Regions from separate parts of the Dysosmobacter welbionis genome, predicted to be linked through region 2. Evidence: predicted binding sites of a transcription regulator. Region 2 holds the regulator's gene; the other holds the start of a gene.
What was found. The regulator LexA, encoded in region 2, represses DNA repair genes until DNA is damaged. The targets are predictions, from matches to a motif close to CNAACANNTGTTNG.
Positions count from the first base shown of each region.

Region 1: a site for LexA is predicted at 3,466-3,479, ahead of EIO64_RS11185 (ribonuclease P Rpr2/Rpp21/SNM1 subunit family protein). Genes of this name have one in related genera too.

Region 1 covers NZ_CP034413.3:2,093,091-2,098,969, reverse strand. Annotated here, with positions in the region: gene EIO64_RS11200 (DUF3810 domain-containing protein) at 1-520, shown strand, start outside; gene EIO64_RS11195 (glycosyltransferase family 8 protein) at 517-1,332, shown strand; gene htpG (molecular chaperone HtpG) at 1,489-3,372, opposite strand; gene EIO64_RS11185 (ribonuclease P Rpr2/Rpp21/SNM1 subunit family protein) at 3,555-3,983, shown strand; gene EIO64_RS11180 (GNAT family N-acetyltransferase) at 3,996-4,604, shown strand; gene EIO64_RS11175 (branched-chain amino acid aminotransferase) at 4,662-5,738, opposite strand.
Region 2 covers NZ_CP034413.3:1,157,125-1,163,003, forward strand. Annotated here, with positions in the region: gene EIO64_RS06130 (FG-GAP repeat domain-containing protein) at 1-1,206, opposite strand, end outside; gene EIO64_RS06135 (GIY-YIG nuclease family protein) at 1,333-1,599, opposite strand; gene sigK (RNA polymerase sporulation sigma factor SigK) at 1,717-2,448, shown strand; gene lexA (transcriptional repressor LexA) at 2,523-3,113, opposite strand; gene EIO64_RS06150 (hypothetical protein) at 3,146-3,325, opposite strand; gene secG (preprotein translocase subunit SecG) at 3,353-3,595, shown strand; gene EIO64_RS06160 (polysaccharide deacetylase family protein) at 3,641-4,351, opposite strand; gene EIO64_RS06165 (hypothetical protein) at 4,511-4,789, opposite strand; gene EIO64_RS06170 (hypothetical protein) at 4,823-5,113, opposite strand; gene rplQ (50S ribosomal protein L17) at 5,210-5,554, opposite strand; gene EIO64_RS06180 (DNA-directed RNA polymerase subunit alpha) at 5,613-5,879, opposite strand, start outside.

The sequences.
Region 1 (5,879 bases), 940 kb from region 2:
GATGTTCTTCTCCAGGGTCATGAGCGCCATGAACTTCACCGGCGTCTACTTTGCTTTCACCGGGGAGTCCAACATCAACGTGGACGCCCCCGCCTGCCTGATCCCCTCCACCATCGCCCACGAGCTGTCCCACCAGCGGGGCATCGCCTCGGAGCAGGAGTGCAACTTCCTGGCGGTGCTGGCCTCCACCACCAGCGGCGATCCGGTGTACGAATACTCCGGCTGGCTGATGGGGTACATCCACCTGGGCAACGCCCTGTACCAGGCGGATCCGGCGGCCTGGCAGGCCATCCGGGACAGCCTTCCGGACACGGTGCTGGCGGATCTGGCATCTAATAACGCCTACTGGGCATCCTTCGAGGGGGCTGCGGCGGATGCCAGCCAGAAGGTGTACGACACGATTTTGAAGGGCTACGGCCAAGAGGACGGCATCCGCTCCTACGGGACGGTGGTGGACCTGCTGGTGGCCTATTACCGGGACACGGCCCGGACCAACGGATCGGAGGGCTTGACCACATGAACATTCTGGTGACACTGGACCGCAACTATCTCCCGCCCCTGCGGGTGATGCTGGGCTCTCTGCTGCGGAATGATCCTGGCGAGACCTTTGAGATTTACGCCATCGGAGACGGCCTGCTGCCGGAGGACTGGGCGGCACTGGAGGAGCTCTGCGCCGGTCGGGGGCGCATCCACCCGTTGGAGGTGCCGGCGGACCTGTTCGCCGACGCGCCGGTGGCCCGGTACTGGACCCGGGCCATGTACTACCGGCTGCTGGCGGCGGAGCTGCTGCCGCGTTCTCTGGACCGGGTGCTGTATCTGGACCCGGACATTCTGGTAATCAATCCCGTCCGGGCCCTGTATGATACGGACCTGGAGGGAGACCTGATGGCCGCCGCCACCCACACCGGGCTGCTGGCGGGCATCACAGACCCGGTGAACCGGCTGCGGCTGGAGAACTATGAGGCGGAGGCCTACTACAACTCCGGCGTACTAGTGATGGATCTGTCCGCCATGCGGCGGGAGGTCCGGCCGGGTGACATCTTCGACTATGCCCGGGAGCACGCCGACATTCTGCTGCTGCCGGACCAGGACGTGCTCAACGGCCTGTACGGCGGACAGATCCTGGGGGTGGACGACAGCCTGTGGAACTACGACGCCCGGCGGTTTGACCGCTACCTGCTGCTGAGCCAAGGGGAGCGGGACATGGACTGGGTGATGGACCACACGGCCATCCTCCACTTCTGCGGCAAGCGCAAGCCCTGGAACCACAGCTATCAGGGCCGGTTTTCCGCCCTGTACAAGCACTACCAGCGGCTGGTGGAGCGGCGGTGAGGGCGGTACCGATCCACGCGGCTGTCTTCTCGGGTGGCCGAGGGCGGCCGCCCCTACCCGATGGAAAAAACGCCGGGATGGCAGAGAGATCCGTCCTGAAGCAAATCAAACAAGCGGTCCCGGGTTTTACCCGGGACCGCTTTTGCGCATGGTATTTTATTTCATCAGCTCGCACACCAGATCAGTGTAGCCGGAGGGATCCTCCAGGGGCAGACCTGCGATCAGCAGAGCCTGGTCGTACAGCAGCGTGGCGTACTTTTTGGCCTTCTCCGGGTCCGCTGTCACGGCGGCCTCCAGGGCCTGGAAAGCTGGGTGCTCCACATTCAGCTCCAGAATCCGCTCGGCGCGGATGGCGCTGTCCGGCTGGACCGCCTGGAAATACTTCTCCATCTCAAAGCTCAGGCCCTCCCCTGCCGTCAGGCACACGGGATGGGACTTCAGCCGGGCGCTGGCCTTGACCTCCTTCACCTGATCTCCCAGGGTCTCCTTGACGAAGTCGAACACGGCCTTGTGGGCGTCTGCGGCCTCCTCGGCCTTCTTCTCGGCACCCTCCTCGATCTCCTGGTCCAGGACAGAGCGGAACTCCTTGTCCTGGAAGGTGTGAAGGATCTGGGCGCAGAACTCGTCCACCTCCTCCGTGAAGTAGAGGATCTCCGTGCCGGACTCCCGCAGGCCCTCGGTCTGGGGCAGTTTGTCGATCTTCTCCAAGCTCTCGCCGGCCGCGTAGTAGATGAACTTCTGCTCCTCCTTCATCCGGGAGACATACTCCGCCAGGGTGACGGGCTTCTTTTCCGTGGAGGAGTAGAACAGCAGCAGATCCTGCAGCAGGTCCTTGTGGGCGCCGTATTCGCTGACGACGCCGTATTTGATCTGCCGGCCAAAGTTCTTCCAAAATTTCTCGTAGCCCTCCCGGTCGTCCTTCAGCAGCTTACCAAGCTCGCTCTTGATCTTCTTCTCCAGGTTGGCCGCGATGACCTTCAGCTGCCGGTCGTGCTGGAGCAGCTCCCGGGAGATGTTCAGGGACAGGTCGGGAGAGTCCACCACCCCCCGGACGAAGCGGAAGTGCTCCGGCAGCAGGTCGGCGCACTTGTCCATGATGAGGACGCCGTTGGAGTACAGCTGCAGTCCCTTCTCGTACTCCTTGGTGTAGTAGTCGAAGGGCGTGGCACCGGGGATGAACAGCAGCGCCTTGTAGGTGACGGCGCCCTCGGCGGACACGGCGATGACCTTTTGGGGGTCGGCGTAGTCGTGGAACTTGTCCCGATAGAACTTGTTGTACTCCTCCGGCTTCACGCTGGACTTGCGCCGCTGCCAGATGGGCACCATGGAGTTCAGCGTCTCCTCTTCCTGATACGTCTCGTACTCCGGCTTGTCGTCGGGGCTACCCTCCTTCCGGCGGGTCTTGGAGACCTCCATTCGGATGGGGAAGCGGATGTAGTCGGAATACTTCCGCACCAGCTCTTGGAGCCGCCAGGACTCCAGGAACTCACTGTACTTCTCATCATCGGTGTCCGCCTTGATGTGCATGATGATGTCCGTGCCCACGGCATCCCGCTCGCATTCGGTGATGGTGTAGCCGTCGGCGCCGGAGGACTGCCACATCCAGGCGGCGTCGGCGCCGTACTTCCTCGTCACCACGGTGATGTGGTCCGCCACCATAAAGGCGGAGTAGAAGCCCACGCCGAACTGGCCGATCACGTCGGTGTCCTTGGCGTCGTCCCCCACCTCCTGCTTGAACTTGTAGGAGCCGGAGGAGGCGATGACGCCCAGGTTGTTCTCCAGGTCCTCCTTGTCCATGCCGATGCCGTTGTCGGAGACGGTCAGAGTCCGGTGTTCCTTGTCCACCTTGATCTCGATCTTGAAGTCCTTGCGGCTCATGCCCACGGCGTCATCCGTCAGGGCCTGGTAGCACAGCTTGTCACAGGCGTCGCTGGCATTGGAGATGATCTCCCGGAGAAAGATCTCCTTGTGGGTGTAGATGGAGTTGACCATCAGGTCCAGCAGCCGCTTGGACTCCGCCTTGAATTGCCGTTTTGCCATGATATTGCACTTCCTTTGGTGTTTTTTCTCAACAGAAATCAGTATAGCACTTTGAACAAAACAAATAAATGACCAATTTGTAAATTCCGCCCGCAAACGGTTGTGCGGCGGTGGGTTTGCGTGTAAAATAATGACAGAATCACACCCTGCGGCAGGAGCCGCCGGAAAAGGAGTCCTTATCTATGGGAGTCTTTCAAAAAATCGGGAACGCACTGGCCCGGCTCATGTACGGACGCAACGGCGTGGACCAGTTGAGCCTGGCCATTGTGGTGGGAAGTCTGGTTCTGGACCTCGTCTCCATGTTTGTGGCCCCCCATCATCTGTGGCTGGGGAATGCGCTGTACCTGGTGTCCATCGCCGCTTGGGCCTTCGCCCTGTTCCGCATCTTCTCCCGGAATCTCACCAAGCGCCGGAGCGAAAACCAGCGGTGGGTGAACTGGATGTGGCGGATGAAGAGCAGCCGCCAGAATGCCAAGGCCCGCCATGCGGACAAGGCCCACAAATACTTCACCTGCAAGAACTGTAAAACCATCTGCCGGGTGCCGGTGGGCAAGGGGAAAATCGTCATCACCTGCCCCAAGTGCGGCGCCCAGATTCATGCCAGGACGTAAGGGGCGGCGGAGATGGCTGAAAGAGAAGCCCCGGGAGCGCCGGCGTTCCGCTTTGCCGCGCCAGCAGACAGCGCCGCCCTGCTGAAGATCTACGGAGAATACCTGGACACTCCCATCACCTTTGAGTGTGCGCTGCCCTCAGAGGCGGAATTTGCCGGACGCATCGCCGCCGTCGGCCGGGAGTATCCCTATCTCGTATGCCTGGAGAAGGGGCGGATCGTGGGCTATGCCTACGCCCACCGCCAGGCGGAGCGGGCCGCCTATCAGTGGAATGCGGAGCTGTCCGTCTATCTGGACCGCTCATGCACCTCCCGGGGGCTGGGAAGGCGGCTGTACGGCGCCCTGATAGACATTCTGCGGCTGCAGGGCATCCGCACGGTCTACGGCTGCGTCACCGTGCCCAATGAAAAGAGTGAGGGGCTCCACCAAGCCCTGGGCTTCCGGCGGCTGGGCACCTACCGCAGCACTGGGTACAAGTGCGGCGCCTGGCGGGATGTGGCCTGGTTTGAAAAGCCCATCGCCCCCTACGATCAAAATCCGGAGCCGATCCGCCCCGTGGGAGACATCCCGGCTGAGGCTCTGGCCGCCATTTTAAAGCGTTATGAAGCGGAGCAGCCCTGAGCGGGACGCAGGAAAAGAGCGGAGCCTTTCGGCTCCGCTCTTTTTGACGATGGGAACTCAGCCCTTGCACACGGGGACGATCCAGCCCTTGGTGTCGGGCAGCTTGCCCCACTGGATGCCGGTGAGGGTGTCGTACAGCTTCTGCGTCAGCTCGCCGATCTTGCCGCCGCTGATGAAGACCTTGTCGCCCTTCCAGTCCAGTTCCTTGACGGGGGAGACGACGGCGGCGGTGCCGGTGCCGAAGACCTCCTCCAGCTTGCCGTCGTGGCCGGCCTTCATGATGTCGGCGATGGCCACGTGCTCCTCGCAGACCTCATAGCCCCAGTCCTTCAGCAGTTCGATGATGGAGCGGCGGGTGACGCCGGGCAGCACTGTACCGGTGCAGGGGGCGGTGTAGATCTTGCCGTCGATCTTGAACATAATGTTCATGGAGCCGACCTCTTCCACATACTTCTTCTCCACGCCGTCCAGCCACAGCACCTGGGCGAAGCCCTGCTGCTCGGCCATCTCGCCGGCCTTGATGGAGGCGGCGTAGTTGCCGCCGCACTTGGTGAAGCCGGTCAGGCCGGGCGCGGCGCGGATGTACTCGTCCTCCACGTAGATGCGGACGGGATCGATGCCCTCGGCATAGTAGGCGCCGGAGGGAGCGCAGATGACGCAGAACGTGTAGTTCCGGCTGGCGTGGACGCCCATGCCCACATCGGTGGCGAATACAAAGGGACGGATATACAGGGAGGCGCCGTCAGAATGGGGCACCCAGTCCTTGTCCACTTCCACCAGGGTCTTCACGGCCTGGACGAAGTCCTCCACAGGGATCTTGGGAATGCACATCCGGTCAGCGGAGTCCTGCATCCGCTGGCCGTTACAGTCGGGGCGGAACAGCTGGATGGTGTTGTCCGCGGTCCGGTAGGCCTTCAGGCCCTCAAAGATCTCCTGCGCGTAGTGGAAAATCACGCAGGCGGGATCCAGGGGGAAGGGCTGATAGGGGACGATGCGGGCGTCATGCCAGCCCTTGTCCGGCGCATAGTCCATGACGAACATGTGGTCGGTGAAAATCTTGCCGAAGCCCAGCTTGCTCTCGTCCGCGGGCTTGGCCTTGGGGCTGGTGGTCTTGGTGATTTGAATATCCAGCATATTGATCGCTCCTTAAAAATAGTTTGAAGTTTTGGGGGATAGCAAAAAGACTTTCGCGCACTCCTGCCCTGCACAGGAGAGGCGAAAGTCAAACTTCCGTGGTACCACTCTCGTTGCCGCTGGTCCAGCGGCCGCTCGTCT
Region 2 (5,879 bases):
CCGGGTAGCTCTGGCCTCGCGGCCGGAGCCTGTGAGCTTGGTGATCCGCAGGACATCCTGTGGTGGCTCCCCGCTGTCTCCCCGGTAAGAGAATGTGACCGTGACCTCCTCCGTCCCGGCCGTGCGGGTAATGAGGATCTGATCCTTCCACACGTCCGGCAGGCGCAGGTACCAGCCGTCCTCCACACTGTGGTAGGTGCTCACCACAGCCGCTTTGGTGCCGTCGCTGGTATAGGTATACCAGTCGATCCGCCGGCAGGGGTCCTCACCCACGTTTCCCCAGGCCGGGATCGGCTCGGGATGGGGGACCTCTGTGATACCGTCGCCGTTGATATCCTCCGGGTACAGGGAACTGAAGGGCGCGATCTCCGAAGACACCCCCGTCACGTCGGACAGCAGGATGTTCACCAGTTCTCCATTTTTCACGGTCAGGATGTCAGTGACCATCCAGGCCGACTCCTCCACCCCCGTGACGAACAGGGCCGGCGTACCGTCCTGTAGGACACCGCTCTTCACACGCCCCTGCTGGCTCAGCTCCGCCATGGTGCTGGTGATCCGTGCGGAGGTTCGCAGCTGGAACTCTTCCTCCTGCCAGCAGTAGTAATCCGCAATGCCGTTGCCCTCCTCATCGGCCCGGAGCACCACCAGCTCCCACAGGCCATCCTGATTCAGATCGTTGACCGCATATTTCACATAGCTGGTGCCCTGCACCAGCTCCTCCGGCTCCCCGGACCGCAGGGTGTAGACGGAGAGGGCCAGGAGGTCCGTATTGACCCGCCAGCCCACCAGCAGCTCCTTCCGGCCGTCCTGGTCCAGATCCTCGTAGGCAATGCTGTAAATGCTGGTGCCGGTGCCCTCAATGACGGCAGCCTGCTCATATCCCTGCTTTCCGGCGGTAAAGATATAGATCTTCAGGGGCTTCTCATCCGCAGAGTTGCGGAAGAAGGCCAGCGCCTCCTCCTCGCCGTCTCCGTCCAGATCCTCCAGCTGCACGGGCTGGATGTTGCTGCCGGAGACGGGGGCCGCGTACTCCGCCCCGCTCTCCAGCAGCTGGTTGAGTGAGCTGTTCAGCTCCGTGTACTCCTCCGGCAGCTGCGGCAGGCTGTACAGGTCCGTGGGGGAAAAGGAAAATCCGCAGCCGCTGGCGGACAGAAGCAGAAGCAGGCCGACCGCTGCCGTCAGCATCCGCTGTATTCGCTGTCTCATGGCCTCCTCCTCTCTGCCGGTGGGCTGCCCCCGCCGAAAAACGCATAATTCAACTTATATATGATAGCACGTTTTCTCCCTGATGTGTAGGGGTTGTCAGCATTTTTCCCGCATTTTACGTTCTGTTCATTTTTCCGCCGTCCCCGGTCGGAAGGCCGCGATCAGGGCCAGCTTCCGCCTGCGATCCAGCCGTTTGATGGCGGCCTCCCGCCGCAGGGCCGCAGACCGGTCCGGCACCGCCTCCTGGTAGACCAGCTCCACCGGCAGGCGGCTGCGGGTGTACTTGGCGCCCCGCCCGCTTTGGTGGGCCTGGAGGCGGCGGGGCAGGTCGTTGGTGCAGCCTGTGTACAGTGTGCCGTCCCCGCAGCGCAGGATGTAGACCAGATAGCCCATACCGTCCCTCCTCTGTCCGATGAGACCAGTATACCACAGCCCGCCGCCCCGTCAAAGGGCTTTCCGCATGGGGACTTCCCTGCCCGGCATAGGAATGATGGTACAGGGAGGGATTCTATGTTGTCTGCCGCACTGCTGCTCTTCGCCAACACGCTGCTCTTCTCACTCCGCCTGTCCGGCGGCGGGTCGTTTCCAAAGCCGCTGTCCGCCGCAGAGGAGCGGGAATATCTCCGCCGCTACGCCCAGGGAGATCAGGAGGCCCGGGATGTACTCATCGAGCGGAACCTGCGCCTGGTGGCCCACATCATCAAGAAATACTATACCCAGAGCGCCGATCAGGAGGACCTGATCTCCATCGGCACCATCGGCCTCATCAAGGGCATCTCCAGCTTCGACCCGGAGAAGGGCGCCCGCCTGGCCACCTACGCCGCCCGCTGCATTGAAAACGAAATTCTCATGTACTTCCGCAGCCAGAAAAAGCTCCAGGGAGAAGTCTCTCTGTCGGATTCCATTGAGACAGACAAGGAGGGCAATGCCCTCCAGCTGATGGATGTGGTGGGCGTGGATGACACCATGCTGGACGATATCCACGACCGGGACAGCGCGCTCCGGCTCCACCAGATCATCCGGGAGCGTCTGACCACCCGGGAGGCGGAGATCATTCGCCTGCGGTACGGGCTGGGCGGCACCATCCCCCTGACCCAGAGGGAAATTGCCGCCTCCTTCGGGATTTCCCGGTCCTATGTATCCCGCATCGAAAAGCGGGCGCTGGAAAAGCTGCGCCAGGAGCTGCAGGACGGCCCTGCGCCCCAGCTGGTCCGGCGGAGGCCCCATTCCTCCGGGACGTGACCGCCGGATTTGGAAAACAGAGGGCGTGATGGAAAATTTCCATCACGCCCTTTCTTTGCGCGCTTCCGCGCCTTTCAATAGCGCCGCACCACGGCGGCCACCTTGCCCAATATCTGGGCATAGGTGCCGTCAATGGGGGAATATGCCTCATTCTCCGGCAGCAGCCATACCTGACCGCTTTTCAGAGACAGGCGCTTAACCGTCGCCTCGTCATCGATCAGAGCCACCACAATCTCACCGTGCTGCGCAGTGGGCTGGCTGTGAACCACCACCAGGTCGCCGGGCAGGATGCCTGCGTTCAGCATGGACTCGCCCCGGACCCGCAGGGCAAAATACTCCCCGGGCCGACCGGCGGTATCGAAGGTCAAATAGTCCTCGATACACTCCTCCGCCAGAATGGGGCTGCCGGCCGCCACATTGCCCACCACTGGGACCTGATTTTCAGGCTTAGGAGATTCCCGCAGCGTGATGGCGCGGCCCTTGCCGGCGCCCTTTTCAATGACGCCTGCCTCCTCAAGCCGTTTGAGGTGAAAATGGACTGTGGAGGGTGACTTCAGCCCCACGGCCTCCCCGATCTCCCGCACCGAGGGGGGGTAGCCCTGCTCCCGGATACAGGCGGCAATGTACTCGTAGATTTTCTGCTGCATCTTTGAGAGCTCCCGCATACGTGTCCACCTCCGCTGGATTTCTGGCTGTATTATACCACAACGCCGCAGGAAAAGCAAACATTTGTTCCATCATTTTCAAACTTTTTTGTCGTCTGTCCGTACGCTTCCGCATAGCTTTGATTTGTCTGCTTTTTTGCAAAATCCCCTTGAAATACAGAGAAAACTATGGTATCATTAACATCTGTGAAATCATGATCCATGCGCTGCATGGCTGAAAGTTTTGGAGGTTATCCTGTATGGACGCTTTAACGCTCGTCATCACGATCCTGCAGCTTCTCTGCGGTCTGGCAGTCATTGTCATCGTGCTCTTCCAGTCCGGCAAGAGCGCCGGCCTCTCCGGTGCCATCGGCGGTGTGGCCGACTCCTTCCTGTCCCGCAACAAGGCCAAGACTCTGGACGCCAAGCTGGCCCGCGCCACCAAATGGGTTGGGGCCATCTTCCTGATCCTGACGCTGGTCCTGCTGATCCTGCAGGGCTGATTTCGCGCTGAAAGCGCCCGGTGTGCCAGCACACCGGGCGCTTTTTTATATGTCGCCGGAGCAGTACAGCACACCGGCCTCCGGTTGGATACCGTTGGCTTCCAGCAGTTCCTGCACCGTCACGAAGCGGTAGCCTTCCCCTTGAAGCGTATCTACAATCTCCAGTGCCGCGTCCACAGAGGTATCGTAGATATCATGGAGCAGGATGATCTGATTGGGGGCCGCATTTTCCAGGACCGCCGCCTTCACCTGGGCTGTATTGAGCTTTTCCCAGTCCCTGGGATCGATGGACCACTTTATCATGGGCACCTGCAGCAGCTCCCGGTCCGCCGCATCCACGGCCCCGTATGGCGGGCGGAGCCAATATGGCCCCCCTCCCAGCAACGCTTCCAGCGTCTCCTCTGTACGGCCTACCTCCCGCTGCAGCGTCTCCCGGGAGATCCCCTGAAGCCGTACATGGTTCCAGGTGTGGCTGCCCACCTGATGGCCCTCTGCCTGCATCCGCCGGACCAGGTCCTCATTGCCTTCGATCTGCTTGCCAATCAGGAAAAAGGTGGCGCTTGCCCCCCGCTCCTGCAGGCCGTCCAGTAGCCGCTCGGTAGTGTTCCGGCGTGGGCCGTCGTCAAATGTAATGGCGATCAGCTTGTCCGCCGGGAGCTGGGCATCTGCCCCAGCCTCCGCCACAGGGCCGCCCGGCGCGCAGCCGGACAGCAGTGCCAGGGCAAGGCACAGAAAAAACAGGCGACCTCTCCACATCGCGCCCACACCTCCTCATTCATGCAGCGGTAGTTTGCGCGGCAGCTGAAAATTTACACCCGTTAAAATTTTCTCCTGTTTTTTCATAACACGAAAAAAGGAAGCGGGCCCCGCCCGCTTCCTTCATCTCATATTCCGTTCGGTGCTCTGCATAGACGGTCAGGAGAACAGGTCAGAAATGGCATCTCCCACCAGGTCCACTGCCAGATCTGACACCACTTCCAGTCCCAGAAGCACTCCCCCCTCCTTGGCAGCTGAATGGGCTCTCTTTCGCCCGCGTGCTGCGGGCTTCTCCCTCTGCTGAAATTCCGGTTTCTTCTCGAGCTGCGGCGCGTCTCCGTCCCCTGCAGGCTGATTGAAGGCCCCGCACCGGGGGCAGAAGCCGTCTGCATCGCAATCATACCGTTTGCCGCACGAAGCGCAGGAAATCTTCTTCACAGATGTTCCCTCCTTTGCTCTGCTGCCGGGCGCTCACAAGTCCCCGCCGGGCAGCCGTCGACCGTGGGACTGCTCCTTCAGCAGCCGGCCCATGGCCATCTCTGCCTGACGGAGATTTTCTCCCAGTTCCCGCTGGAGCCTCCCTGTCCGCTTCTGCTGTGCCGCAGGGGACTCAGCGGCCGCGGCGGTCCCGCCGCTCCGGACCCAGACAGGCTGGTTGAAGGCCCCGCACCGGGGGCAGAAGCCATCCACATCGTAGTCATACCGCTTTCCGCAGTCCTCACAGTGAACCATGCGCATAGAGATCTCCCCCTTCGCTTCCATTGTATCACATCTCCTTCAGGTCCACAAGAACAATCAAAAGCCCTTTGTCACAGGTCCTAGGTTCCCATGACAAAGGGCTTTTTTGATTGCGGGTTCTTACTTCACCAGCTCGATGATGGCGGTCTCCGCGGCATCTCCGCGGCGCACGCCGGTGCGGATCACGCGGGTGTAGCCGCCGTTGCGCTCTGCATAGCTGGGAGCGATCTCCTTGAACAGCTTCTTGCAGACATCCTCGCGGGTGATGAAGCTCATAGCCTGCCGATAAGCGGCCAGGTCGCTCTTCTTGCCGAGGGTAATCATCTTCTCAGCCAGAGGCTTGATCTCCTTGGCGCGGGCAAGAGTGGTCTCCATCTTGCCGTTGTCCAGGAAATCCGTCACCTGCTGACGCAGCATCGCCATGCGCTGGTCAGTGGGCTTGCCAAGTTTCCGAGTTCCGGGCATTTTGGTTTCCTCCTTATCAGGATTTTGGTCAGCCGGGGAACGTCCGCCGGCATTGGAATCAGTTGTTGTTATCTTCGTCAGCCAGATGGAGTCCCATCATCGCCAGCTTGTTGATGACCTCTTCCAGGGACTTGCGGCCCAGGTTGCGGACCTTCATCATCTCGTCCTCCGTCTTGGAAATCAAATCCTCCACGGTGTTGATGTTGGCACGCTTGAGGCAGTTGAAGCTGCGGACGGAGAGATCCAGCTCTTCGATGGTCAGCTCCAGCACCTTGTCCCGCTGGGCCTCCGCCTTCTCCACTACGGTGGGCTTGCTGCCCACGTT